4 regions of the Geobacillus sp. GHH01 genome follow, and region 2 is predicted to be linked to each of the others. Evidence: riboswitches for the same ligand, from Rfam matches in the RefSeq annotation. Region 2 holds a riboswitch; each other region holds the start of a gene.
What was found. Region 2 has a riboswitch for S-adenosylmethionine ahead of mtnK (S-methyl-5-thioribose kinase). Riboswitches for the same ligand answer to the same signal wherever they lie in the genome.
Positions count from the first base shown of each region.

Region 1: it holds a riboswitch for S-adenosylmethionine, as region 2 does, so the genes downstream of both, GHH_RS15160 (methionine ABC transporter ATP-binding protein) here and mtnK (S-methyl-5-thioribose kinase) in region 2, are expected to answer to the same signal.
Region 3: it holds a riboswitch for S-adenosylmethionine, as region 2 does, so the genes downstream of both, GHH_RS06365 (hypothetical protein) here and mtnK (S-methyl-5-thioribose kinase) in region 2, are expected to answer to the same signal.
Region 4: it holds a riboswitch for S-adenosylmethionine, as region 2 does, so the genes downstream of both, metK (methionine adenosyltransferase) here and mtnK (S-methyl-5-thioribose kinase) in region 2, are expected to answer to the same signal.

Region 1 is NC_020210.1:3,059,383-3,065,249, forward strand. It holds gene GHH_RS15145 (hypothetical protein) at 412-603, shown strand; gene GHH_RS15150 (MetQ/NlpA family ABC transporter substrate-binding protein) at 709-1,560, opposite strand; gene GHH_RS15155 (methionine ABC transporter permease) at 1,576-2,244, opposite strand; gene GHH_RS15160 (methionine ABC transporter ATP-binding protein) at 2,234-3,262, opposite strand; SAM riboswitch class I at 3,350-3,459, opposite strand; gene GHH_RS15165 (hypothetical protein) at 3,534-3,881, opposite strand; gene GHH_RS15170 (thioredoxin family protein) at 4,027-4,344, opposite strand; gene GHH_RS15175 (toprim domain-containing protein) at 4,341-4,700, opposite strand; gene GHH_RS15180 (YusG family protein) at 4,799-5,035, opposite strand; gene gcvH (glycine cleavage system protein GcvH) at 5,111-5,494, opposite strand; gene GHH_RS15190 (arsenate reductase family protein) at 5,591-5,867, opposite strand, start outside.
Region 2 is NC_020210.1:857,141-863,007, forward strand. It holds gene GHH_RS04385 (sugar ABC transporter substrate-binding protein) at 1-1,148, opposite strand, end outside; gene mtnA (S-methyl-5-thioribose-1-phosphate isomerase) at 1,135-2,202, opposite strand; gene mtnK (S-methyl-5-thioribose kinase) at 2,272-3,462, opposite strand; SAM riboswitch class I at 3,601-3,769, opposite strand; gene GHH_RS04400 (carbon-nitrogen family hydrolase) at 3,864-4,676, opposite strand; gene GHH_RS04405 (pyridoxal phosphate-dependent aminotransferase) at 4,774-5,867, shown strand, end outside.
Region 3 is NC_020210.1:1,254,611-1,260,477, reverse strand. It holds gene GHH_RS06385 (PaaI family thioesterase) at 1-237, shown strand, start outside; gene GHH_RS06380 (hypothetical protein) at 221-463, opposite strand; gene GHH_RS06375 (PaaI family thioesterase) at 498-980, opposite strand; gene GHH_RS06370 (VOC family protein) at 1,081-1,464, opposite strand; gene GHH_RS06365 (hypothetical protein) at 1,480-1,803, opposite strand; SAM riboswitch class I at 1,885-1,989, opposite strand; partial or broken gene opp4A (oligopeptide ABC transporter substrate-binding protein) at 2,051-3,835, opposite strand; gene GHH_RS06355 (ABC transporter permease) at 3,849-4,757, opposite strand; partial or broken gene GHH_RS06350 (ABC transporter permease) at 4,774-5,193, opposite strand; gene glpK (glycerol kinase GlpK) at 5,433-5,867, opposite strand, start outside.
Region 4 is NC_020210.1:2,926,158-2,932,024, forward strand. It holds gene GHH_RS14415 (tetraprenyl-beta-curcumene synthase family protein) at 1-753, opposite strand, end outside; gene GHH_RS14420 (gamma carbonic anhydrase family protein) at 1,092-1,640, shown strand; gene metK (methionine adenosyltransferase) at 1,663-2,874, opposite strand; SAM riboswitch class I at 3,004-3,118, opposite strand; gene pckA (phosphoenolpyruvate carboxykinase (ATP)) at 3,337-4,923, shown strand; gene GHH_RS14435 (Rpn family recombination-promoting nuclease/putative transposase) at 5,600-5,867, opposite strand, start outside.

The sequences.
Region 1 (5,867 bases), 1.4 Mb from region 2:
CGCAGGTCATGCCTGCATCGTTGCCGATTCTCTCGGTGTGTCTGTTGGCAGTACTTGGCTTCCACACACAACAGACGGACCTACGCTCGATGTTTTACGGTTGCAGCGTTTCCTGCAACCAACTCCATACATCGAGCAGCCGTTATTGGAATGCCTTTATTTAACAGTTTTCTCCACGTCTTTATTCTATCATACACAAAAGAAAGGGGGAACGAGCATTCCTCTCCCACTTACTCCCTTTGGTCGTTGAAGTGGGAGTCTCCTGCGCGAAATAGGATGAAGGAAAACGATATTAAACAACGAATGGTATTAAAAGCTTGTGGAAACACCACCGTTTCGCCAACATCGACGGAATGTCATGATGAAAACGAACGGTTCTGTTCCACTTCCATCATCATAGGAAAGGGGGGAATGCCATTGATTCGTTGGGTTGTCTTTGCCTTAACCGTCGCTTTCGCTTCGTTTTTGGCGTGGATCATCATCGGCAGCATTCTCGGTGAACACGGGGACGTCATCTTCAGTTTAACGACAGTGGTCGCCCTGCAAAACTGCGTCATCATCGTCATGCTCGCCGCCGTACTGGCGCGTTTGAACAACCGATGAAGCGCGGGAAAACAGACCGGCCGCGGCGTCTCTCCATCCAAAACGGTTTTGAACTTTCGGGCGGCTCTTTTTTGTGCAAAAAATAACGGAAGCGATTCGCTCCCGTTATTGATTGTTTGTCGCCGCTGGAATGACGGCGCCGTGGTATTTTTCTTTGATGAAATCTTGAATTTCTTTCGATTGCAGCACTTCGACAAGCGTTTTGATTTCTTTTCGGTTTTCATCGCCTTTGCGCACCGCCACAATGTTCACATACGGATTGTTTTTCGGCGACTCCACGGCGATCGGGTCTTTCGCCGGGTCCAAACCGGCGTCAAGCGCATAGTTGGCGTTGATCAGCACCGCATCGCCTTCGCCGTTTTTGTAAATTTGCGGCAGAAGCCCGGCGTCGACATCGGCCTTAAATTTTAAATGCTTTGGATTTTCGATGATGTCATTGACTGTCGCTTTCGTTTTATCGACGCCCGGTTTCAATTTAATGAGCCCTTTTTCTTGCAGCATCGATAAAATGCGGCCATGGTCGGCGACCGAGTTGCTCATGATGATCGTCGCGCCGTCCGGCAGTTCTTCAATGCTTTTGTATTTTTTCGAGTATAAGCCGATCGGCTCGATATGAATGCCGCCGGCGTTGACGAAATCATAGCCGTACTCTTTCTTTTGCGATTCCAAATACGGAATGTGTTGGAAATAGTTGGCGTCGATTTGCTTCTCAGCCAGCGCTTTGTTCGGCAAGATGTAATCTTGGAACGTAATGATCTCCAAGTCGATGCCTTTTTTCTTCAAAATCGGTTTCGCTTTTTCCAAAATTTCCGCATGCGGCACGTTCGACGCACCGACTTTCAACTTCACCAATTTGCCGTCTTTGCCGCCTTCCGCGCTGTCGTTATTGTTGCCGCCGCATGCCGCCAAAGCGAGCACGAGAATGGCGGCGAGCAACACACCCAACCATTTCTTCATCAGTTGTTTCCCCCTTTATCGTTTATCGATTTTCGAAGTGACAAAGTCACCGATCAGCTGAATGATAAATACAATGACCAACACCAATACGGTTGCGACAAATGTCACATCGTTATGGTTGCGCTGGAACCCTTCCAAATACGCCAAGTTCCCAAGCCCGCCGGCGCCGATGGCTCCAGCCATCGCTGTATAGCTGACGAGCGACACCGCCGTCACCGTAATGCCGGAGACAAGCGCCGGCAATGACTCCGGCAGCAGCACTTTCCAAATGATCGTCCACGTTGAGGCACCCATCGCTTGGGCTGCTTCGATGACGCCTTTATCAATTTCGCGAAGAGCGATTTCGACCATGCGGGCGTAAAACGGCGCGGCCCCAATGACCAAAGCCGGCAGCGCCGCATTGGCGCCAAGCATCGTCCCGACGAGCCAGGTGGTAAACGGAATGAGCAAAATGATCAAAATAATAAACGGAATGGAGCGGAAAATGTTCACAAACGCCGCAATCACGGTATTGACAAACCGGTTTTCCCATAGGTTGCCCTTCGCTGTCAAAAATAGAAGCAAGCCAAGAACGATTCCGAGGACGAAAGTGGCCGCCACCGCCACTCCCGTCATATACAGCGTCTCGACCGTCGCCGCCCACATCGTCTCCCATTGCACGTTCGGCAGGAGGTTAGCGAGCATCGTGAATCACCTCCACCGCCACTTGCTGGCGTTGAATGTAGTCAAGCGCCCGGTCGATTTCATCGGCCGCTCCGTCGAGGTGAATGAACAGCACCCCATAGGCACCTTGATGGGTTTGCGAAATTTTCCCTTGCAAAATGTTGACATCGACGGCAAACTGACGCACCACTTCGGTGATGAGCGGCTTTCCGGCTGCCGCGCCGACGAACGTCAGCTGCGCGATCAGCCCGCTCGGGTATTGGCCAAACAAATGGGAAATCGCCTCTTCCGTCTCCTCGGGCTCGATCAGCTGCTTGACGAACCGTTTCGTAATCGGCTGCTGCGGGTTGCGGAACACATGCAGCACGTCGCCTTGCTCGACGATTCGGCCGCTTTCCATCACCGCAACGCGGTCGCAAATTTTGCGGATGACGTGCATTTCATGGGTGATCAGCACAATCGTCAGCCCGAGGCGCTTGTTGATGTCAACGAGCAAGTCCAAAATCGCATCGGTCGTCTGTGGGTCCAACGCCGATGTCGCCTCGTCGCAAAGCAGCACTTTCGGGTTGTTGGCGAGCGCCCGGGCGATGCCGACCCGCTGCTTTTGCCCGCCGCTCAGCTGCGACGGGTAGGCATCCTCGCGCCCGGAAAGGCCGACAAGTTCGATCAATTCATCCACCCGCTTGTTCCGCTCCTCTTTCGGGACGCCGGCAATTTCAAGCGGAAAGGCAATGTTTTCCCTGACTGTGCGAGACCAAAGCAAGTTGAAATGCTGGAAAATCATCCCGATTTCTTGGCGCGCCTTGCGCAGCTCCCGACCTTTCACGCGCGTCATATCGCGCCCGGCGACGACCACCCGGCCGCTCGTCGGCTTCTCGAGCCCATTGAGCAAGCGGATGAGCGTGCTTTTCCCCGCGCCGCTGTAGCCGATAATGCCGAAAATTTCTCCTTCGCGAATCTCAAGCGACACATTGTCGACGGCCGTGACTGAGCCGTTGGCCGCTTGATAGATTTTTGTCACTTGTTCGAGTGTAATCATCGTTTCACCTTCCTTCCCAAGCGGCAGAGCGCAAAAAGAAAACCTTTCTGCCCGCAGAGAACAGAAAGGTATTGTGCACCATTCCGTCTCTTATCTCTCAAAGCAGGCCGCTTTGTGTGAATTGGCACCATTTCAGCGCACGCGCTGACGGTTGCCGGGCTTCATTGGGCACATCCCTCCACCTCTCTTGATAAGAGCGCAACAATCGCCTATGCAATTGATTTACGAATGTGATTGTATCACCGCTTGTCGAACGCTGTCAACAATTTTTTCACCCAACATGCCGATACGGTTTAGCCAAATGGAGGAGCGATTCAAGAAGCAACAGCTGACGGAAGCTTCCTGACACGTGCACTTCTTGCAGGCGGACGAGCTGCTGCAGCTTCAGTTCGCCGTTCAGCAAGGACGCGAGCGCTTCTTTGGGGCCGCGCACGGTCAATGTTTTCCGTTCATCGTGTTCCATCCCTAAAGCGGCTGGTTCCTTGCCGATCAACAGCAAGGCGGTTTCATCCCCACTTTCAAACCGAACACACAGCTGCTCATCCGGCAAAATCGGCATCAAATGACGCAACGCTTGCATCCGTTCCACGAACTGCCCGACTAATTCACGCATTTCCATGGATATCCCCTCCCCCATTTTTATTTTTTCACTTCCACCTGAAGAGGAGAAATCCTTTACAAAAATCTCGACAACCCGTTGACGAACGAGCGCCGTTTTTGTCATTTCCCAAGAAATGTGTCAAACAGCGTCAAAAAAAGGCGAATCATCGGGACGGCAAGCAGGCTTGAATCACTTCGTACAAATACGGAACGGAATGAAAGGCATACCACTTGCCTGCGACCGTTCCGTCCCTAAAAAGAAGCAGGCAAGGAACGCTTTCAATTTTCCACGCAACGGCCTGCTCAGGGATATAGTTGATGTCCGTTTCGTAAAACGGCAGCGCCGGAAACAACTGCTCCACCACCGTTAGCATCCGCCGCGCCAGCTGGCACGTGCCGCACAGCGGGGTATACAAGTAAAGGGCCAGAAGCGGCTCGACTTCCACCACTCGCATGACATCGTTTCGGTCGATCGCTTTCACTCGCCTCTTCCCCTCATGAGCGATTCGATGCGGACGTCGAAACGAGCGCGCAACAGCACTTGCGCCAAGTGCCAAGGCGGAGCGGCCGCCACTTCGCGATACGCCCGGTCAATGTAAAGATGCTCCGCCTCTGGAAACATGCGGCGAAACTGCCGGCGCAATTTTTCTCCCGCCTCATCGGCATCGGCCAAGACGTATACATCGCATCCTTCCAGCTCATCGGCCAGCTCCTCAAGGCGCGCATCACTGATCGTGCCGTTTGTGCAGACGATGACGACTGGTTCGTTCAGCACCGCCGCCACTTTTTGCTTGTCTGATCGCCCTTCGACGATGATCACTTTTTCCACGCGTCGCATGTCCGACCCACCTAACTTCAAATGAGGATACTATTATTGTATGTCTTGCGCCGGCCAAATGTTGAAAATGAAAAGCAACGGCCATCCACCGTTGCCTTTCAACACCAGCCCGCTTCCCCGTCGCAATCGACATATTTTTGGTCCGGCTCAACGGTAGCGGTCACCTGTTTGTAAATTCTTCCGTTTTGTTCGGTATACCCCTTTTTCAACGGGACGGCCGCCGGAAGCGGAAGGCGCCCGATGAGCTCTCCTTCCTCGTACAACTCCAGCGAGCGGCCGTTCAGTTTGCCGATGATCCGGTCCGTGACATCTATGCGCGTCGTTTGCAGCGCCATCGCGAGCACCCCTTTTTTCAATCAAATTCCGGTATGTATAGAGTGCCCGAATCGAAGCGAAGATTGCAGGAACGTTTATCCTTCGTTGATCATCGCCTCGTATTGTTCCGCCGTCAACAAATTGTCGATTTCGCTCAAATCATTCGGTTTGACGACGATCATCCACGCTTTGTCATACGGCGATTCGTTCACGTACTCCGGATGGTCATTTAACGCCTCATTCACTTCAACGACCGTGCCGCTGATCGGCGCATACAATTCCGAGACCGTTTTCACCGATTCAACGCTGCCGAACGGCTCGTTCGCCGTAACCTCTGCGCCGACTTCCGGCAGCTCGACAAAGACGATGTCGCCAAGCTCTGATTGGGCGTAATCCGTAATGCCGATGCGCACGTTCTCTCCTTCCACGCGCACCCACTCATGCTCCTTTGTATAGCGAAGTTCTTTCGGCGTGTTCATCGTATCCCTCCATTGCGACAAAATGTATATTCCTTTTCATCATAACCGATTTTCCGCAAAAACTCACTGAATTCACCCGATTTTGCAAAAAATTTTTTATGTCCCCGCCGCGAAAAACGCCTCGTATTCTTGTTCGCGAAAGCCCACGACGACCCGCTCGCCGTCCGTCAAAATCGGCCGTTTGACCAACATCCCGTCCGAGGCGAGCCAATCGAGCATCTCGTCTTCCGATGCGCGGTCGAGCTTGTCCTTCAAGCCAAGCTCGCGGTATTTCATCCCGCTCGTGTTGAAAAATTTTTTGAGCGGCAGCCCGCTTTGACGGTGCAAACGGGCGAGCTGCTCTTTCGTCAGCGGCTCGTCGACCAAATGCACC
Region 2 (5,867 bases):
ACCTGGGCTTCCAACGTTTTCATCCACGGCGAGATGGCGACATTGGATTGCCCCCAGCCCGGGATGTATTGCGAAAGCTCATTCATCGACACTTGTTTGTCCGGAAGATCGGACCGTTTCACTAAATGCGGCTCAAGCGAGTAAATGTTCGGCGTTTTTTCTCCAGCGATTTTTTGATACGCGAACCGCACTTGGACGCGGCCGACTTCGGCTGGGTCGGTCGCCGTTGTCGCCACCCATGGGCTGTTTGGTTTTTGGATCATTTGCAAGTCTTCATCGCTCAAATCGATGCCATACACTTTAATTTCCGTGCGCCCAGCTTGCTCGATGGCGCGCGTCGCCCCTTTGGCGAACTCGTCCCAAGTTGCGAAGACAGCGTCAATGTCGCCTTTGTTCGGGTATTTTTTCAAAATCGCTTCCATTTGCGTTTGTGTGTCCAAAGCTGTGTTGGCGCTCGCCGTGCCAAACTTGGCAATTTCTTTAATGTTCGGATAGCGTTTTTTGAACGCGTCATAAATGACATGGCGGCGTTCCATCGGGGTAAAGCCGCCGACCCAAATCGTGACGATGTTGCCTTCCCCGTTTAAGTCTTCTGCGAGCGTTTTTAATGTTTTCCAGGCGAGGCTGTAGTCGTCTTGGTCGATGACGGTGACGCCGGGAATGTTCAAATCGTTGTCAAACGCCACAACTGGAATGCCTTTGGCGACAGCTTTTTTCACCGGGCCTTCGAGCGCATCGGCGCGGCCGTGGTCAAGCAAAATGGCGTCAACATTTTGCGTAATGGCCGTCTCAACGTACGATGCCATTTTGGTTAAATCGTTGTCGGCGTTGTAAATTTGCACCTCGCCGCCGAATTTTTGCACTTGTTCTTTGACGCCGGCGATGTATTGCGATGAGAACGTGCCGATGGACAGTTGCATAATGGCGGCGATTTTCACCGGCTTTTTCAACTTTTCAGGAATGGCCGCTTGCTCGTCGCTTGTTGCCGTCGAGTGGCTGGATGTCGTTTCCGTTTTGTTGTTCGTGGTCTTGGCTCCGTTGGCTGGCTTGGAGCTAACGGCATCTTGCTCGTGTGTGCAGCCAGCCAAGATGGAGAACACGGCAAAGAAAAGAAGAAAAAGGGAAGATAAGGCCTTAAATCGTTTCATGTTGCTCCTCCTTTGTGAATAATGATGGCAGCGTTGCGTTGTAATTGCCGCGAATGATGCCTTTTTCGGTAATGATGGCGGTAATGAGTTCGTTTGGCGTTACGTCAAACGCCGGATTGTATACGTTGACGCCTTCCGGGGCGATGCACACGCCGGCAATGTGGGTCACTTCATCCGGATGGCGCTCTTCGATCGGGATGTCCGCACCTGTTTTCGTCGTCAAATCGATCGTGGACAGCGGCGCGGCGACGTAAAACGGAATGTCAAACGACTTCGCGAGCAGGGCGAGGCCGAACGTGCCGATTTTGTTCGCCGTATCGCCGTTTCGCGCGATCCGATCGGCGCCGACGATGATGGCGCCAATGCCTTTCGCCTTGATCGTTTGCGCTGCCATGTTGTCGGTGATGAGCGTCACATCAACGCCCGCTTGCATCAGTTCCCAAGCGGTCAGGCGCGCCCCTTGCAAAACGGGACGTGTCTCAAGAGCGTAGACGGATAGCTCGATTCCTTTTTCTTTCGCCAAATAAAACGGGGCGAGCGCTGTTCCGTAGCGGGCGGTGGCGATCGAGCCGGCGTTGCAGATCGTCATCACCCGATCGCCCGGACGAAAGAGCGACAACGCGTATTCGCCGATGCGGCGGCACACATCCTCATCTTCCACTTGAATGCGGATCGCCTCATGGATGAGCGCCGTTTTTGCCTCGTTGACGGAAAGGGCGTCGGCCGCAGCGGTGACGAGCCGATCGAGCGCCCAAAACAAATTGACGGCGGTCGGTCGGGCGCCGGCCAGGTAGTCGCGATCCTGTTTTAAGCGGCGACGGAATTCATCGACCGACTCGGTGTCATAGCTCGAAGCGGCGAGCGCCAAGCCATAGGCGGCAGTGATGCCGATCGCCGGCGCGCCGCGCACTTTCAGCGTGGCGATCGCGTCATATACGTCTTCAATGGTGTGCAAGTCGATATATTCCGTGACTGTTGGAAGTTTTTGTTGGTTTAAAATCGTCACATGCGTCTCGCGCCATTCGACTGAGCGCGGGATGGCAAATGTGCTCATTGCTGTCTTCCTTTCTTTTGGCGTTGTTCGTTTGTCCGGCCCGTCGCCGGCGGGCCGGATCGAATGGCATTACTGCTTGGTTTCGGCGAGCAGCCGGCGGAAGCCATCCGTTCCTGTCAGCTCAGCCCGCTCAATGATCAAGCGGCGGCCGAGGCGGAGCGCATGCCGTTTGGCAACAAGCCGTTCATCTTTGTGCTCGATGCCGTCAAGGTCCGCCACATGGGCGAGGCCGATCGTCCGGCGGATGACTTCGCAGCCGGCAAAGCCGACAGCATCGATGAACGCGTGCCGGAGCACGTCCTCGAGCAAGCCCGGCGTCGCGGCGTACGTTTCCACGCTCTCGGTGCGCCAAAGGGTTGAGAACACGGACGCAAAGACGTCCCATGTCCGGTCGATGTGGTCAAAGAGCGGTTGGCGCTCTAATTCAGGGCGGGACAACGCATTTAACAGCAAATTGGCGAAAAATTGGCCAAGGTCAAACCCGATCGGACCGTAAAAGGCGAATTCCGGGTCGATCACTTTCGTTTCGTCGGCGCTTACGAAAATGCTGCCGGTATGCAAATCGCCATGCAAGAGCACATCGGCTTCGGTTAAAAACTTGCGCTTCAGCTTTGCTGCTTCTAGGTGCAAGCGGTCATCGCGCCAAAGCGCTTCAACGTCTGGGCGCAATTCGTCTTCAAAGTTGTTCGTTTCGTGGTCAAAAAACGGGTCGGTGAAGACGAGGTCTTCCGTGATTTTGCACAGTTCCGGATTGACGAAGCTTTGCGCCAATTTCTTTTTCTCTTGCTGGTTCATGCCGAAATCAGACGTATAAAACGCCGTCTTGGCGACAAACTCGCCGATATGCTGGGACAAAAGCGGATACGTTTTTCCTTCGATCAACCCTTTGCGGGCGATTTGCAAACGGGATAAGTCTTCCATCACCGTAATGGCGAGCGATTCGTCAGAATAGTAGACTTTCGGCACGTATTGCGGCACATAGCTCGCAAACGTGCGCAGCGCGTTGCTTTCGATGACGGCGCGCTTTAACGTAAGCGGCCAGCTTTCGCCGACCACTTTGGCGTACGGCAACGCTTGTTTGATGATTACGCCTTGCTTTGTTTCTTGGTCGACGATATGAAACACTAAGTTCAAGTTGCCGTCGCCGATCTCGCGGCACAAAAGAGGCGCCCCGTCGCGGAATAAGCCGAGGCGGACAGCGAGAGATACCGCCTTCGGTTCGGTCAGCGGTTCGTAAACCGATGTTTGAACAGTGGTCATTGCCTTGTTCCCCCTTTTTTCATTTCGCTCGTTTTCAAATGCCGGTTCTGACGCGCGCTAAAACTCGGCGTTTCCGACAAATGAAAAAGCCTCTTTCGCATACGGAAAGAGGCTTGAAGATTCATTCGTTCTTCGCGCCTCTTATCTTTCAGAAAGACATCGGTCTTTCTGTTGGACTTAGCACCGTGCCCTGCGGAAGCATGACGCTTCCGGCGCCGCCCTTGGCGTGCGCCCTATCTCACGATAGCATTACGGTCGGTTGCTGGGCTTCATTGGGCCAATTCCCTCAGCCAACTCTTGATAAGAGTACCGATTTCTTGTATTCAGTTTCGGGAATTTTCACGATGTTCTCAATCGTTTGGTTGTTTGATTCGAATGATACATGGTCGGCCAATCGATTGTCAATACGTTTTGAAAAAATTTTTTGCCGTTTCATAGTCGTGCGGCCGGCGGTCGGCAAACACCGGGATGCGCGCACGGACGTCCGCAACGAGCGCGGGATCGATGTCGGCCGAGAGAATGCCCGGCTTCTCGTCCGCCTCGGCGATCACTTCGCCCCATGGGTCGATGACGAGCGAATGGCCGGCAAAGACGTTGTTCGGGTCGCGGCCAGCCCGGTTGCAGGCGACGACGTAGCATTGGTTTTCAATCGCCCGCGCCATCAAGAGCGTCCGCCAATGGTGCAGGCGGGGAAGCGGCCATTCGGCGACGACAAACAGCACTTCCGCCCCAGCCAAAGCATGGGCGCGAATCCACTCCGGAAAGCGGATGTCATAGCAAATGACCCCGGCGCATGAAAGCCCGTCGAGCGAAAACAAGCCTAAGCTGCTTCCCGGCTGCAAATACAAATGTTCATCCATCAATTGGAACAGATGGAGTTTGCTATATTCGCCGACGATTTGACCGTTCCGGTCGGCCACGATCATCGTGTTCGTCACGCCGGTTGTTGTTTTTTTAGCGACCGAGCCGGCGACGAGATGGATGCTGTGTGCTTGCGCTAGGCGGGAGGCGAACGCTTTGGCCCGTTCGGCGCCTTCGTCGGCAATCTCATCTAGGCGCGTCAAATCGTAGCCGGTCGTCCATAATTCCGGCAGCACGATGATATTCGCGCCGTCCTTGACGGCCGATTCAATGGCGCTTTCCGCGCGCCGTTCGTTTTCGTTCGGGTCGCCAAACGCAATATCAAGCTGGAGGCAGGCGATGCGGATCGTCATGAGTTTTCACCTCGAAAAAATTTTGCTTTACATTTTGCTTTTTACGATATATGATGTTGCACTAGAATTTCAAGAATTTTTTAAGAAGGTGTGGGCGATGACGATGGAAATTCCTTTTTCCGAGTTGCTTGAGCAGCTGCCAAAGCAATTTTTCGCCTCGCTTGTCGCAAAAGTCGGGGAGAAAATCAAGGCCGGATGCGACGTGATCAATTTAGGGCAAGGCAACCCGGATCAGCCGACGCCAAAGCATATCGTTGAGGCGATGCAGCGGGCGGCGGCTAATCCGAAATACCATAAATATTCGCCGTTTCAAGGCTACTTCTTTTTGAAAGAAGCCATCGCCGCGTTTTACGCGCGTGAATACGGGGTGAACATCGATCCAGACCGCGAAGTCGCCATTTTGTTCGGCGGCAAGGCCGGGCTTGTCGAGCTGCCGCTTTGCCTCGTCAACCCGGGCGATGTGGTGCTGGCCCCGGACCCGGGCTATCCGGACTATTGGTCGGGGATCGCGCTTGCCCGCGCGCGGATGGAAATGATGCCGCTTGTTGCGGAAAACGGTTTTTTGCCGGACTATGAAGCCATTCCGGCGGCAGTGGCCGACCGAGCGAAGCTCATGTTTTTAAACTATCCGAACAATCCGACCGGCGCGACGGCGACAAAGGAATTTTTCGCGGAGACGGTGGCGTTTGCCGCCAAGCACGGCATTGCCGTCGTGCACGATTTCGCTTATGGGGCGATCGGCTTTGACGGCCGGAAACCGGTCAGCTTCCTGGAAGTCGATGGGGCGAAAGACGTCGGCGTCGAAATTTATACGTTTTCGAAAACATACAATATGGCCGGCTGGCGTGTGGCGTTTGCCGTCGGCAACGAGCGGATCATTCGGGCGCTTGAGCTTTTGCAGGATCATTTGTATGTCAGCTTGTTCGGCGCCATCCAGGAAGCGGCCGCCGCGGCGCTCCTTGGTCCGCAAGATTGTGTCACGGAGCTGGTCGCATTGTATGAGGCGCGCCGCAATGCGTTCATCGCTGCGCTCTGCGAGGCCGGCTGGGAGGTGCAGGCGCCATCCGGGTCGTTTTTCGCCTGGCTTCCGCTGCCAAAAGGCATATCATCCGCTGAGTTTGCCGACATGCTGCTTGAGCGGGCGCATGTCGCCGTCGCCCCAGGCATCGGGTTCGGCGAGCACGGCGAAGG
Region 3 (5,867 bases), 400 kb from region 2:
GCGGCGGATATTCTCATGGCGTATGCGGTGACCACCTTGCTTCGCGATGACCAGCTGCACGCGTCCATCAACTTGCAGACGACGTTTCACCGCCCCGCGGCGGCAGGGGAAGCTGAAGTGGAAGCGCGAGTGGAAAAGTTCGGGAAAACTGTCGCCTACGTGACTGCCGTCGTCCGGCAAAACGGCAAAGAAGTGGCGAGCGCGACCTCCTCGGTGCTGATTATGGATAAACCGTAAAAAAGCGCTTTCGTTTATGGAAGGGAAGTGAAACGCTGGCGCCGAGGCAGACGCCAAACCGGTCCAACTGAATCGGGCTGTTGGCAGCAGCCATGCCTAGAAGCGTTCGATCGGCAACCTGTTTCGCCCCGCCATCCAAGGATGAACATGTCACTTGTGAAGATGTCCGCTTTTTCCCAAGCGGGATCGAGCGCAACGAGCGAAGCGCCGGAGAAAGCGCTGTCAAAAACAGCCGCCCTCCGGCGCTTTTCGTTTGCTTGTCATCCCTGGACAAACGTTTTCGGCATGACGACCGCGACGACTTGACCGCGGGCGCACAGTTCGCCGTTGGCGAACACCTCGGTGTCCACTTGCCATTTTTTCGGGTGAATCTCCGTCACCGTTCCGACGGCGACAAGCGGCACGCCATGCGGCGTCGGCTTGACAAAGTCGACATGAAGCGACGCGGTGACAAAGCGCGGCGGCGTTTCCCCGCTTCCCGGCTCATGGCCGTTTTTCCGATGCAAGGCGAGCGCCGCCGACCCGGTGCCATGGCAGTCGATGAGCGAGGCGATCAGCCCGCCGTACACAAACCCGGGGATCGCCGTATGTTCCGGGCGCGGCGTATAGACGGTCACCGTTTTGTCTCCGTCCCAGCCGGTGCGGAAATGATGGCCTTGCTCATTCAACCGTCCGCAGCCGTAGCACCAGGCGAATTCATCCGGGTAGTCGTCTTGAATGGCGCGAATGACTTGCGGCTCCATCTGTTCTCCTCCTCTCCCCTTTACCTATACGCGGTGCACTCCCTATTTTCCTTCTTGCACGGCAAAAGGCGGCCATCGGTATGGCCACCTTCCCCTTCGTTCATTGCGCCGGCTCGTAAAACTCGATCCATTCGCCGTCCGGACCAAGGAAAAATAAGTATTTCGCCCCGTTTGGGAGCGTTGTAATTTCATCCCACACTAGCGGGACGCCGAGCGACTGAAGCCGTTCTTTTTCCTGCTCGATGCCTTCGACCGTAAACGCCACGTGGTGCACTTTTCCTTCCGTCGGCAAATCCGGGTTGTATCCTTCGATCAGCTCGACGACGATCGAGCCGTCAATCCCTAAAAACGCCAATTTCATCGTTCCGTTCGTATGAATCATTTCGTCGAGCAGCTCCAGGCCGACGACGTTTTGGTAAAATGCCTTTGATGTCTCGATGTCTTTCACTTGAATGCCGACATGCTCAAATTTTTTGACTGCCATTCGTCCTCTTCCTTTCTATGACTCCATTAACCATACAGCTTGTAAATACGGCGTCATCCGCATTGGAAAAACCCCTTTTTTCCCAAGCTCTGTCCATATGTAGCGATCAAGGGCGTACGGTCCGTCCGCCTTCCATTCGTCCGCCTCGCTGTCGGTCAACAACACTGAAAAGGTTGTCCCTTGCGCTTTCCCATACAAGTGGGTATATCCGCCCCCGCGGTCGACATAAACCGCCGCTTCAGGGTCAAACCGAATCAGCTCCGCCTGCACGCAGCGCATGACATGAACGGCGAACGCAGCGGCACGGAGATGAGCGGCCATGCAAGCTCGGATCGACATGTCCCTCTCCACTATTTCCCCCTTCACCCCCTATCGACAAAAACCCCTTTCGCCTCGGAATGATGCGAAAGGGGACAGCCGTTCTTATCATCCAAAGCGAGACCGCTTTGCGGGTGTTAGCACCTTGCCGGCGGCAGGTTGCTGTGGGGTCATCAAGCCCGTTCTCTCGCCCACTCTTGATAAGACGTATGATCATTTGTCTTTCATGTTACCATATCGAATCCCATAGAAGCAATCGCTTTTTTGTTTATTCCGCCACTTCCGGCTGCTCGGCCGTGACGCCGACATCTTTCCACGTCAGCTTCGAGCTCGGGTCAACCGTAAAGTTGGCGACGCGGTTGTTGACTGCGTAGATGGCGGAACGATACAACGTTGGGATGACCGGCACTTCTTCGTTCATTAGCTTTTGCCACTCGCTGTAAATTTTCCGGCGATACTCCTTGTCAAACGCCTGCTCGGAATGGCCTTTTTCTAGCAGCTCATCATTTTTCTCGTTCACCCAACGCGAGTAGTTGAACATGACGTTGCGGCCGTACAATCCGTACGGGTCGACGTCCGTTCCCGTTGCCCAAGCGGCAGCGTAAACATCCACTTTCGGGTCATCTTTTTCAACCATGTCATAGAACGAGTTGAACTCCGCCAGACGGCCGTCCACCAATTGGACATCCAAGCCAACGTCTTTCCAGCATTGCATGTAAAACTTCGCCAACGGCTCGGCAATATCGCCGCCGCTCATCGCCAAAAAGTTGATCGTAAACTTTTTGCCGTTCGGATCTTCGCGCAAGCCGTCGCCGTCCACATCTTTATAGCCGGCCTCATCAAGCAGCTGTTTTGCTTTTTCCGGATTATACGTGTACCCTTTGATCGAGCTGTCATGGTATCCCGGGAACGACGGCGGGATCAGCGTGGTCGCCGGGAAGCGCAAGCCGTGGTACAAGCGATCAGCCACTTCTTGGTTGTTGATGGCGTACGCCATGGCTTGGCGCAGCTTTTTGTTCTGGAATTTCGGATTGTCCATCACATTTTCTTGCTTTTTCGCATCCCAATGGCCGAGTTTAAAGCCGATATAGTTGTACGCCAAATCCACTCTACCGATAAACTGAATGTTTTTCGTCCCTTTCGCGTTCAAATATTGGTCAGTCGGGAACTCAGCGACGTCAATTTCGCCTTTTTTCAGCGCTTGCAGGACGACTTGCGGGCTGACGACTTTCAAAATGACGCCTTCCAAGTTCGGTTTGCCAGCCCAGTAGTCATCATTGCGAACAAACTCTACCGACTCGCCCGGAACGATTTTCTTCACTTTAAACGGACCGAACCCGATCGGGTTTTTCCGGATTTTATCCGATTTCGCCAAGTCTTTGATCGGAATGTCTTTCAAGTAATGCTTCGGCAGCGGATACGCCCAAATGCCAGTCAACACCGACGGATTGGCCTGTTTCCATGTGATCGTCAACGTCTTTTTGTCGATGACTTTAATGCCGGAAATTTTATCCGCTTTGCCGCTGTGATATTCTTCCATCCCGACGATCCCTTGGATGAGCGCATCGCCATAGCGGACGCCGGTGTAATCTTTATGGCCGATGACCAAATACGCATACTCCAAGTCTTCAGCGGTCACCGGCTGGCCGTCATGCCAATTCACATTGTCTTTAATATGGATTGTCATCGTCTTTTTATCATCCGACAACTCATACGTGGCAGCCCCATCATTTGTAATTTCATAGTCACCGTTCGTCCGAAAAAGCGACTCGTCAAAAAATTACAAAATCTCTGCGTCGGGCGCTCCGGTGTAGAATGCATAGCTGAGCGTCCCTTCAAACGGCGTATCGGACACAAGGCCGTATTTCAACACGCCGCCATCGATGATTTTCCCGTCGTTTTTCACCGTCATCGGGAATTTGCTGATGTCTTCCTTCTGAGCCGCCGGTTTTTCGTTATTGTTGCCCTTTCCGCTCGTTGTGTCGGATTTGCCCGTGCACCCGGCGAGCACGAGCAAGAGCGCGGCGAGAGCCGCCAGCCATTTTCTCTTCACATTTTCTTCCCCCTTATCCTAGTCGTTGTCTTGCATCAGCCGCACGTTTCACCGCTTGGCCGATGAAATTTATGCACAGCATCATCACCAAAATGAGCAATGATGCAGGCAGCCATACCCACCATTTGTTTTGCAGCACATCGGGATTGGTCGCATAGCTGACCAGCGTCCCAAGGCTTGGCGTGCTTTCCGGCAGCCCGAACCCCAAGTATGTAAGACCTGACTCAATGCCGATGTTGCCAGCTAAGTTCAACGTCAAATTGACGATGATAATGGAGCTTAAGTTCGGCAAAATTTGAAACAAAATGATTTTCCAATCCGGCGTCCCGAGCGTCTTGGATGCGCTGACATAGTCCAATTCCCGCTCGGCAAGCGTCTTGGCGCGAATGAGCCGGGCTTTGCCCGTCCATAAAAACGCGCTCATAATCAAAATGAACGTCGCCACATTGTATTTCGGGACGATGGCTACAAAGACGATCACCAGCATTAAAAACGGCAAGACGAGAATAAAATCGATGATGCGCATGATGACGTTGTCGATCCAGCCGCCGAAATAGCCGGCCACAAGCCCCACCACAAGGCCGATCGCACCTGTGATTAGCGTAATCGCCAGGCCGATCGTAAAGGAATTGCGGGCTCCAATGATCAGCTGGCCGAACACATCGCGGCCGCCATAATCGGTGCCAAGCCAATGTTCCGCCGATGGCGGTGAATAAATGGCCAAAAAGTCTACCTTTACAATTTCCTCTTGGTCTAAAAAAATGGAAGCGCCGTAGACAATCAGCAAAATGACGGACAATATAATGAGCGAAACAAGAGCCAGCCGATCGCGGACGAGCTCCCGCCACATAATCGAAAGAGCGGAAGGGCTTTTCTCACAGGCTATTTCAACTGGAGCAGGACGGTTCACCTCAATTTTCATATTCCACGCCCCTCCCTTACTCAATGCGAATGCGCGGATCGACCGCACTTAAAATAATGTCAGAAAGCAAGGTCCCCACAAGCGTCGCGACCCCGGAAATCATCACAAGCGCCGTTACGACGCTGTAGTCGCGCTGCATAATCGACTGCAAAAACAGTTGTCCAAGCCCTGGATAACTGTAAATGGACTCTAAAAACACGGAACCGCCGATGAGACCCGTAATTTCATAGCCTAAAAACGCTGCGATCGGCAAAAACGAATTGCGCAAAATGTGCCGCCAGTAAATCTGGCGTTCTGGAACGCCCTTGGCGCGCGCTGTTTTCACGAAATCTTTCACTTTCGTATCAATGATTTCGCTTCGCAAATATTGAATGGTGACGACCGTGTTGATGAGCGCGCCCGATAAAGCCGGAAGCATGAGATGATTCAACTTGCTTCAACATTTTTTGTAATTTGATCCTTATCATATATGATTATTTAGAACATAAATTTGTTTGACTATATTAATGTTTCAAACGCTCAGCTTTTTTTGCTTTGTTGAATGCGCATCGAAAAAAATCGCCTTTACTCGACAAACAAAGGAGGGCGATGCCGTTTCATTTTTCTTCCGCTCCGTAATGTGTAAGCCAAAATACAAAAACGCAGATGCCCATGACGAGACATCTGCGTTTTTTCTTATTTAAACGCCCGCGCCGCCTGCACCGCTTTTTTCCATCCTTCATAGAGCGCGGTCCGCTTGGCGTCGTCCATCTTCGGTTCAAAGCGGCGATCCAGCTGCCATTGGGCGGCGATGTCGTCCCGGCTGTTCCAATAGCCGACGGCCAATCCGGCCAAATACGCCGCACCCAAGGCCGTCGTTTCATTCACGACCGGCCGTTCGACCGGAACGGCCAGCAAATCGCTCTGGAACTGCATGAGGAAGTTGTTTTTCACCGCCCCGCCGTCAACGCGCAGCGTCGTCAGCGAGATGCCGGAATCGGCTTCCATGGCGGCGAGCACATCTTTTGTCTGGTAGGCGAGCGATTCCAAGGTGGCCCGGATGAAATGCTCCTTCGTCGTGCCGCGCGTGAGGCCAAACACCGCCCCGCGCACCTCGCTGTCCCAATACGG
Region 4 (5,867 bases), 1.5 Mb from region 2:
TTGAATGTACGGAAAATAACCGTCGCGCACTTGTCTCGCCATCTCCGGCGGCAGCGATTCGCCAAACGCATAGGCGACGAGGCAGAAAATGCCGAGCGTCGAACCGGAGCAGGCGGAAAACTCATACCATTCCATCGGCGGCAAGGCGTCTTTGTATTGCGCGAACCATTTCTCCAGCCGCGGCACCCGATCGCTCGCTTCGACATGTTTATGCACTTGCAAGTCGCAATAATATCCGGCCAATTCATGCAAAAATGGGGCGATCGTCTCATAATGGCGCACCGTCTCGAGCACCTCTTGGCACGTGCGGACGAGCGCCGGCAAATAGCCGCCGTCTTCCTGTTCGCGGCGATGGCGGTAATAGTTCGACGGCTCCGCGCCGATCGTCAAAGCGTCCGGCATCGAATCGTGCAAGGCGCGAAAGTCGAGCGGATCGAGCGAGGTGCTGCGGTCGCACAAATTATCCAAATAATCGCTGATCGTCTGGTAAGCCACGATAAAGCGGATGCAATCCTCCATGTTTTCTCCGGCCAAGAGCGCCAAAATGGAGCCGCCTTCGCAATGGAACGTTTTCGAAGCGATGCTCGCCAAGGCCTGGCGCCGCAATTCCGGGTCGGGAATGCGCTCGGCCTGGCGCCGCCAATAGGCAAGCTCGCGGTGGACAAGCGGAAGCACGTCACGATACACCATTTTCATCAAGGCGATGGGGTTTTTCGGAATGTTCAATCGGCTCACCTCAGGTGCAAACACCATGGTCTCGTCTCCTAGCATTTCCATCTTATCAGCAACCAAAATCGTTTCGCGTCTGAACAGCCTGCGATCTCGTCTTCCAGTATTGCCATCAATGCGGCCGGGGCAAACCATAAAAGGGTTGGCGATGGAATGAAAAAACCGCTCAACAACGGTTCTTCTCACGTTGAGAAGCTTTGTGAAATCGGATCTTCTTTCCCGATCCCAACCACTCATCGGGCGAAACGAAACGTTTTTCACCAATCCCGATCAGGCGCGCTCACTTTCGTTGGCGATTTGGACGCAGCGTTGTACAATACATGGTGAACGATCGATTTTGCAGCAGAAAGGAACGAACGCCCATGATTTACCCATACAAAGGCAAAACGCCGCAAATTGCCGCCTCCGCCTTTATCGCCGACTATGTGACGATCACCGGCGATGTCGTGATCGGCGAAGAGACGAGCATTTGGTTCAATACCGTCATTCGCGGCGATGTGGCGCCAACGGTGATTGGCAACCGGGTCAATATTCAAGATAACTCAATTTTGCATCAAAGTCCAAACAATCCGCTTATCATTGAAGACGGTGTAACAGTCGGCCATCAAGTCATTTTGCACAGCGCCATCGTTCGCAAAAACGCGCTCATCGGCATGGGCTCGATCATTTTGGACCGCGCGGAAATCGGGGAAGGCGCGTTTATCGGCGCCGGCAGTTTAGTGCCGCCGGGCAAAAAAATTCCGCCCAACACGCTCGCCCTCGGCCGGCCGGCGAAAGTCGTCCGCGAACTGACGGAAGACGACATCCGTGAAATGGAGCGCATACGCCGCGAATATGTCGAGAAAGGGCAGTATTACAAAGCGCTGCAGCAACAGCGGACATCGTGCGCCAACAAAAAAGAGCTGCCGTGATCAGGCAGCTCTTTTTCTTTCATCACTTGTCCGCCAACGCCAGCGCTTGTTCTTTCAACAAGGCGGCTTTGTCGGTGCGCTCCCACGGCAGGTCGATGTCCGTACGCCCAAAATGGCCGTAAGCAGCCGTCTGTTTGTAAATCGGGCGGCGAAGGTCGAGCATTTTGATGATGCCCGCCGGGCGGAGATCGAAGTTGTTGCGCACGACCTCAATCAAAATGTCTTCCGATACTTTGCCGGTGCCGAACGTATCGATCGAAATCGAAACTGGGCGGGCGACGCCGATCGCGTAGGCAAGCTGCACTTCGCATTTGTCGGCCAGTCCTGCCGCGACGATGTTTTTCGCGACATAGCGGGCCGCATACGCCGCCGAGCGGTCGACTTTCGTCGGATCTTTGCCCGAGAACGCGCCGCCGCCGTGGCGGGCGTAGCCGCCGTACGTATCGACGATGATTTTGCGCCCCGTCAACCCAGCATCCCCTTGCGGACCGCCGATGACAAACCGTCCTGTCGGGTTGATGAAATATTTCGTGTTCTCATCAAGCAGCTCTGCGGGCACGACCGGCTTGATGACCTGTTCTTTAATGTCGCGCTCGATTTGCTCTTGCGTAATTTCCGGATGGTGCTGCGCGGAAACGACGATCGTATCGACGCGCACCGGTTTGCCGTTTTCATCGTATTCGATCGTCACTTGCGTTTTCCCGTCCGGCCGCAAGTACGGCAAGACATCCGTTTTGCGCACTTCCGCCAATCGGCGCGCCAAGCGGTGCGCAAGCGAAATCGGCAACGGCATCAATTCTTCCGTCTCATTGCAGGCGAACCCAAACATCAATCCTTGGTCGCCGGCGCCAATCGCTTCAATTTCCTCGTCAGTCATCTGACCTTCGCGCGCCTCAAGCGCCCGGTTCACCCCCATCGCAATGTCCGGCGATTGTTCGTCAATCGACGTCAGCACCGCGCACGTATCGGCGTCAAATCCGTATTTGGCGCGCGTGTAGCCGATCTCCCGGACCGTATCGCGGACGATGCGCGGAATGTCCACGTATGTTGATGTCGTGATTTCCCCGCTCACGAGCACCAGCCCGGTCGTGACGCTCGTTTCGCAGGCGACGCGGGCGTTCGGATCTTTTTCCAAAATGGCATCCAAAATGGCGTCAGAAATTTGGTCGCAAATTTTATCCGGATGTCCTTCCGTCACAGACTCTGAAGTAAACAAGCGGCGTTTGGCTGACATTCGGTTTGTTTCCTCCTCTTGGCATAATGTGGCGACACGGAACTCATTTCCCTTTTTCCCTTCGCAATATAAAAAACCTTTCCTGTAACGGCTGAGGAAAGGTCATGGCAATCGTATTGCTTCCTTTCACTCTTATCGTTCAAGGACTGCGCCTTGCCACAGGTTAGCACCATTTCACACATGTACAGTTGTGACGGTTGCTGGGCTTCATCGGGCCTGTCCCTCCACCGGCTCGGGATAAGAGTATCCGTTCAATGACTTATCTTATCGCAATGGAATCGGCAAAGTCAACTATCAAAATTCATTTTTTATCATTTCCAGCCGAGAAAATTCTTTCCTCAAGGAAATCGACACATTGGGCAAAATAAAGTTTGAAAAACCCACACAATTAGTATGGACTATTAATAAAAATGTGTTATACTATTTTCAAGAGTGATTTCAAAAAGAAGGCAGGTTTTGAATATGGGGATCGCAAACATGACGAATAAGCTTGATGTATTGCTGCAAAAACCGTACGTGCATCATCAACTGTCCGTCGCCGAGCTCGTCGAGAAAGTCCTGCAGCGGAACGAAGGACGGCTGACGCACACCGGAGCCGTCGCGGTCACGACCGGCAAGTACACAGGGCGGTCGCCGAAAGACAAATACATCGTCGAAGAACCGTCAACGAAGCAAACGATCGACTGGGGAGCGGTCAACCAGCCGATGTCTCCGGAGACGTTTGATAAACTGTACGACAAAGTGCTCGACTATTTAATGAAGAAAGATGAACTGTTCGTGTTTAAAGGCTTTGCCGGCGCCGATCCGAAATACCGGCTGCCGATTCAAGTCGTCAACGAATTCGCCTGGCACAACTTGTTCGTCCATCAGCTGTTCATTCGGCCGAACGCCGAAGAGCTCGCCGTGCATGAGCCGCAATTCACCGTCATTTGCGCGCCGAACTTTAAAGCCGACCCGAAAGTCGACGGCACGCGCTCGGAAGCGTTCATCATCATCTCGTTTGAACGGCGCACCGTGTTGATCGGCGGCACCGAGTATGCCGGCGAAATGAAAAAATCGATTTTCTCGGTGATGAACTATTTGCTGCCGGAACAAGGCATCCTGCCGATGCACTGCTCGGCCAACGTCGGCCAGGAAGGCGACGTCGCCCTCTTTTTCGGCTTGTCGGGAACGGGAAAAACGACGCTCTCGACCGACCCGAACCGCCGCTTGATCGGCGATGATGAACACGGCTGGTCAAGCCGCGGTATTTTCAACATCGAAGGCGGCTGCTATGCGAAATGCATCAACCTATCGCGCGAGAAAGAGCCGCAAATTTTTGACGCCATCGGCTTCGGCGCGGTGCTCGAAAACGTCGTCCTCGATGACGCGACGCGGGTGCCGAATTACGACGACGGCACGCTGACGGAAAACACGCGCGCCGCCTACCCGCTTCAGGCGATCCAAAACATCATCGACCCGAGCGTCGCCGGCCATCCGTCCACGATCGTGTTTTTGACGGCTGATGCGTTCGGCGTCCTGCCGCCGATCAGCAAGCTGACGCGCGAACAAGCGATGTACCATTTCTTAAGCGGCTACACAAGCAAGCTCGCCGGCACCGAACGCGGCGTCACCGAACCGGAAGCAACGTTCTCAACGTGCTTTGGCGCACCGTTTTTGCCGCGCCCGGCCGTCGAATACGCGGAAATGCTCGGGCAAAAAATCGCCGAACACAACGTCCGCGTCTTTTTGGTCAACACCGGTTGGACAGGGGGGGCGTACGGCGTCGGCAGCCGCATGAAGCTCGCCTACACCCGGGCGATGGTGCAAGCCGCCGTCGAAGGGGAGCTCGACAACGTCGAAACAGTCAAAGATCCGATTTTCGGCCTCGCCATCCCAACCCGCGTCCCCGGCGTGCCGGATGACGTCCTGCAGCCGCAAAACACATGGGCCGACAAACAAGCATACGAACAAAAAGCAAAAGAGCTGGCGCAAAAATTCCGCGCCAACTTCCAAAAATTCGCCCACATCGATCCGTCCATCGAAAAACTCGGCGGACCGCTCGTGTAACAAGAACACGGCCGGACAGGGTATTCCCTGTCCGGCTGTTTTTTATTTCTTTCCGTTGCTTTGGGCCTCCCATTTCGCCTCCTTCCCACGAAAATCGGGAGGATTTTTTCATTCCGATGCCGAACAAATCCTTGACAAACAAGGGAAGTTGTGGTAATAAAAAATAGACTCTGCACAAGAATAAGGGGGAGGCTTCCATTGCTTCAGTATATCCATTCGCCTTTAGGAAATTGTTGAAAATCCATCCGCTTTCCTTCGCCCCCTTGCTTGGGGGCGCGACAAAGAGCGCGTTTTATCAAAAACTGAAGAGCTGGCTTTTGGTTCGTGTTTACGATTCCATCACCAATCGTTTCGATGATCAAAGAGAGGATTGAGGAGGAGAAATCACGGGAACTATTTTGTGAGCTCCCTCTGTAAATGATCACTTTATTTCAGAACAAAGCAAAGGAATCAGTCTTGCTTCATCATATGGCAGAGTGCAAACCGAAGGATTGTTTGCGCTCCTGCCTTTTCAACATTAGAATCAAAACGCCAATCGGGACGATGAACGTCACCGACAAATTCTGTCAATAGACTTTACCCTCGATGGCCGTAAGGTTCGAACGCATAAAATGATTGTCGTCGATCCCCCGGGGTTTTGGCACGATTGGGGGTCGACGACAATGCGAAGGCGGGTTTACTTCTTCAGCTGTTCAATCTTTTCCGCCGGCAACCCGGTCAGCTCGTGGATCGTGTCGACATCGTACCCTTTCGCCAACATTTTCTTCGCGATGTCGATTTTCCCTTCCTCGATCCCTTTTTGGCGTCCCTGTTCAATCCCTTGCTTCATCCCTTGCTTTATTCCTTGTTTCAACCCTTGTTCGATTCCTTGTTTGACTCCTTGTTGAATGCCTTTCTCGATTCCCCGCTGTTCGTATGAGATGATGAGCTCCATCACTTGTTTC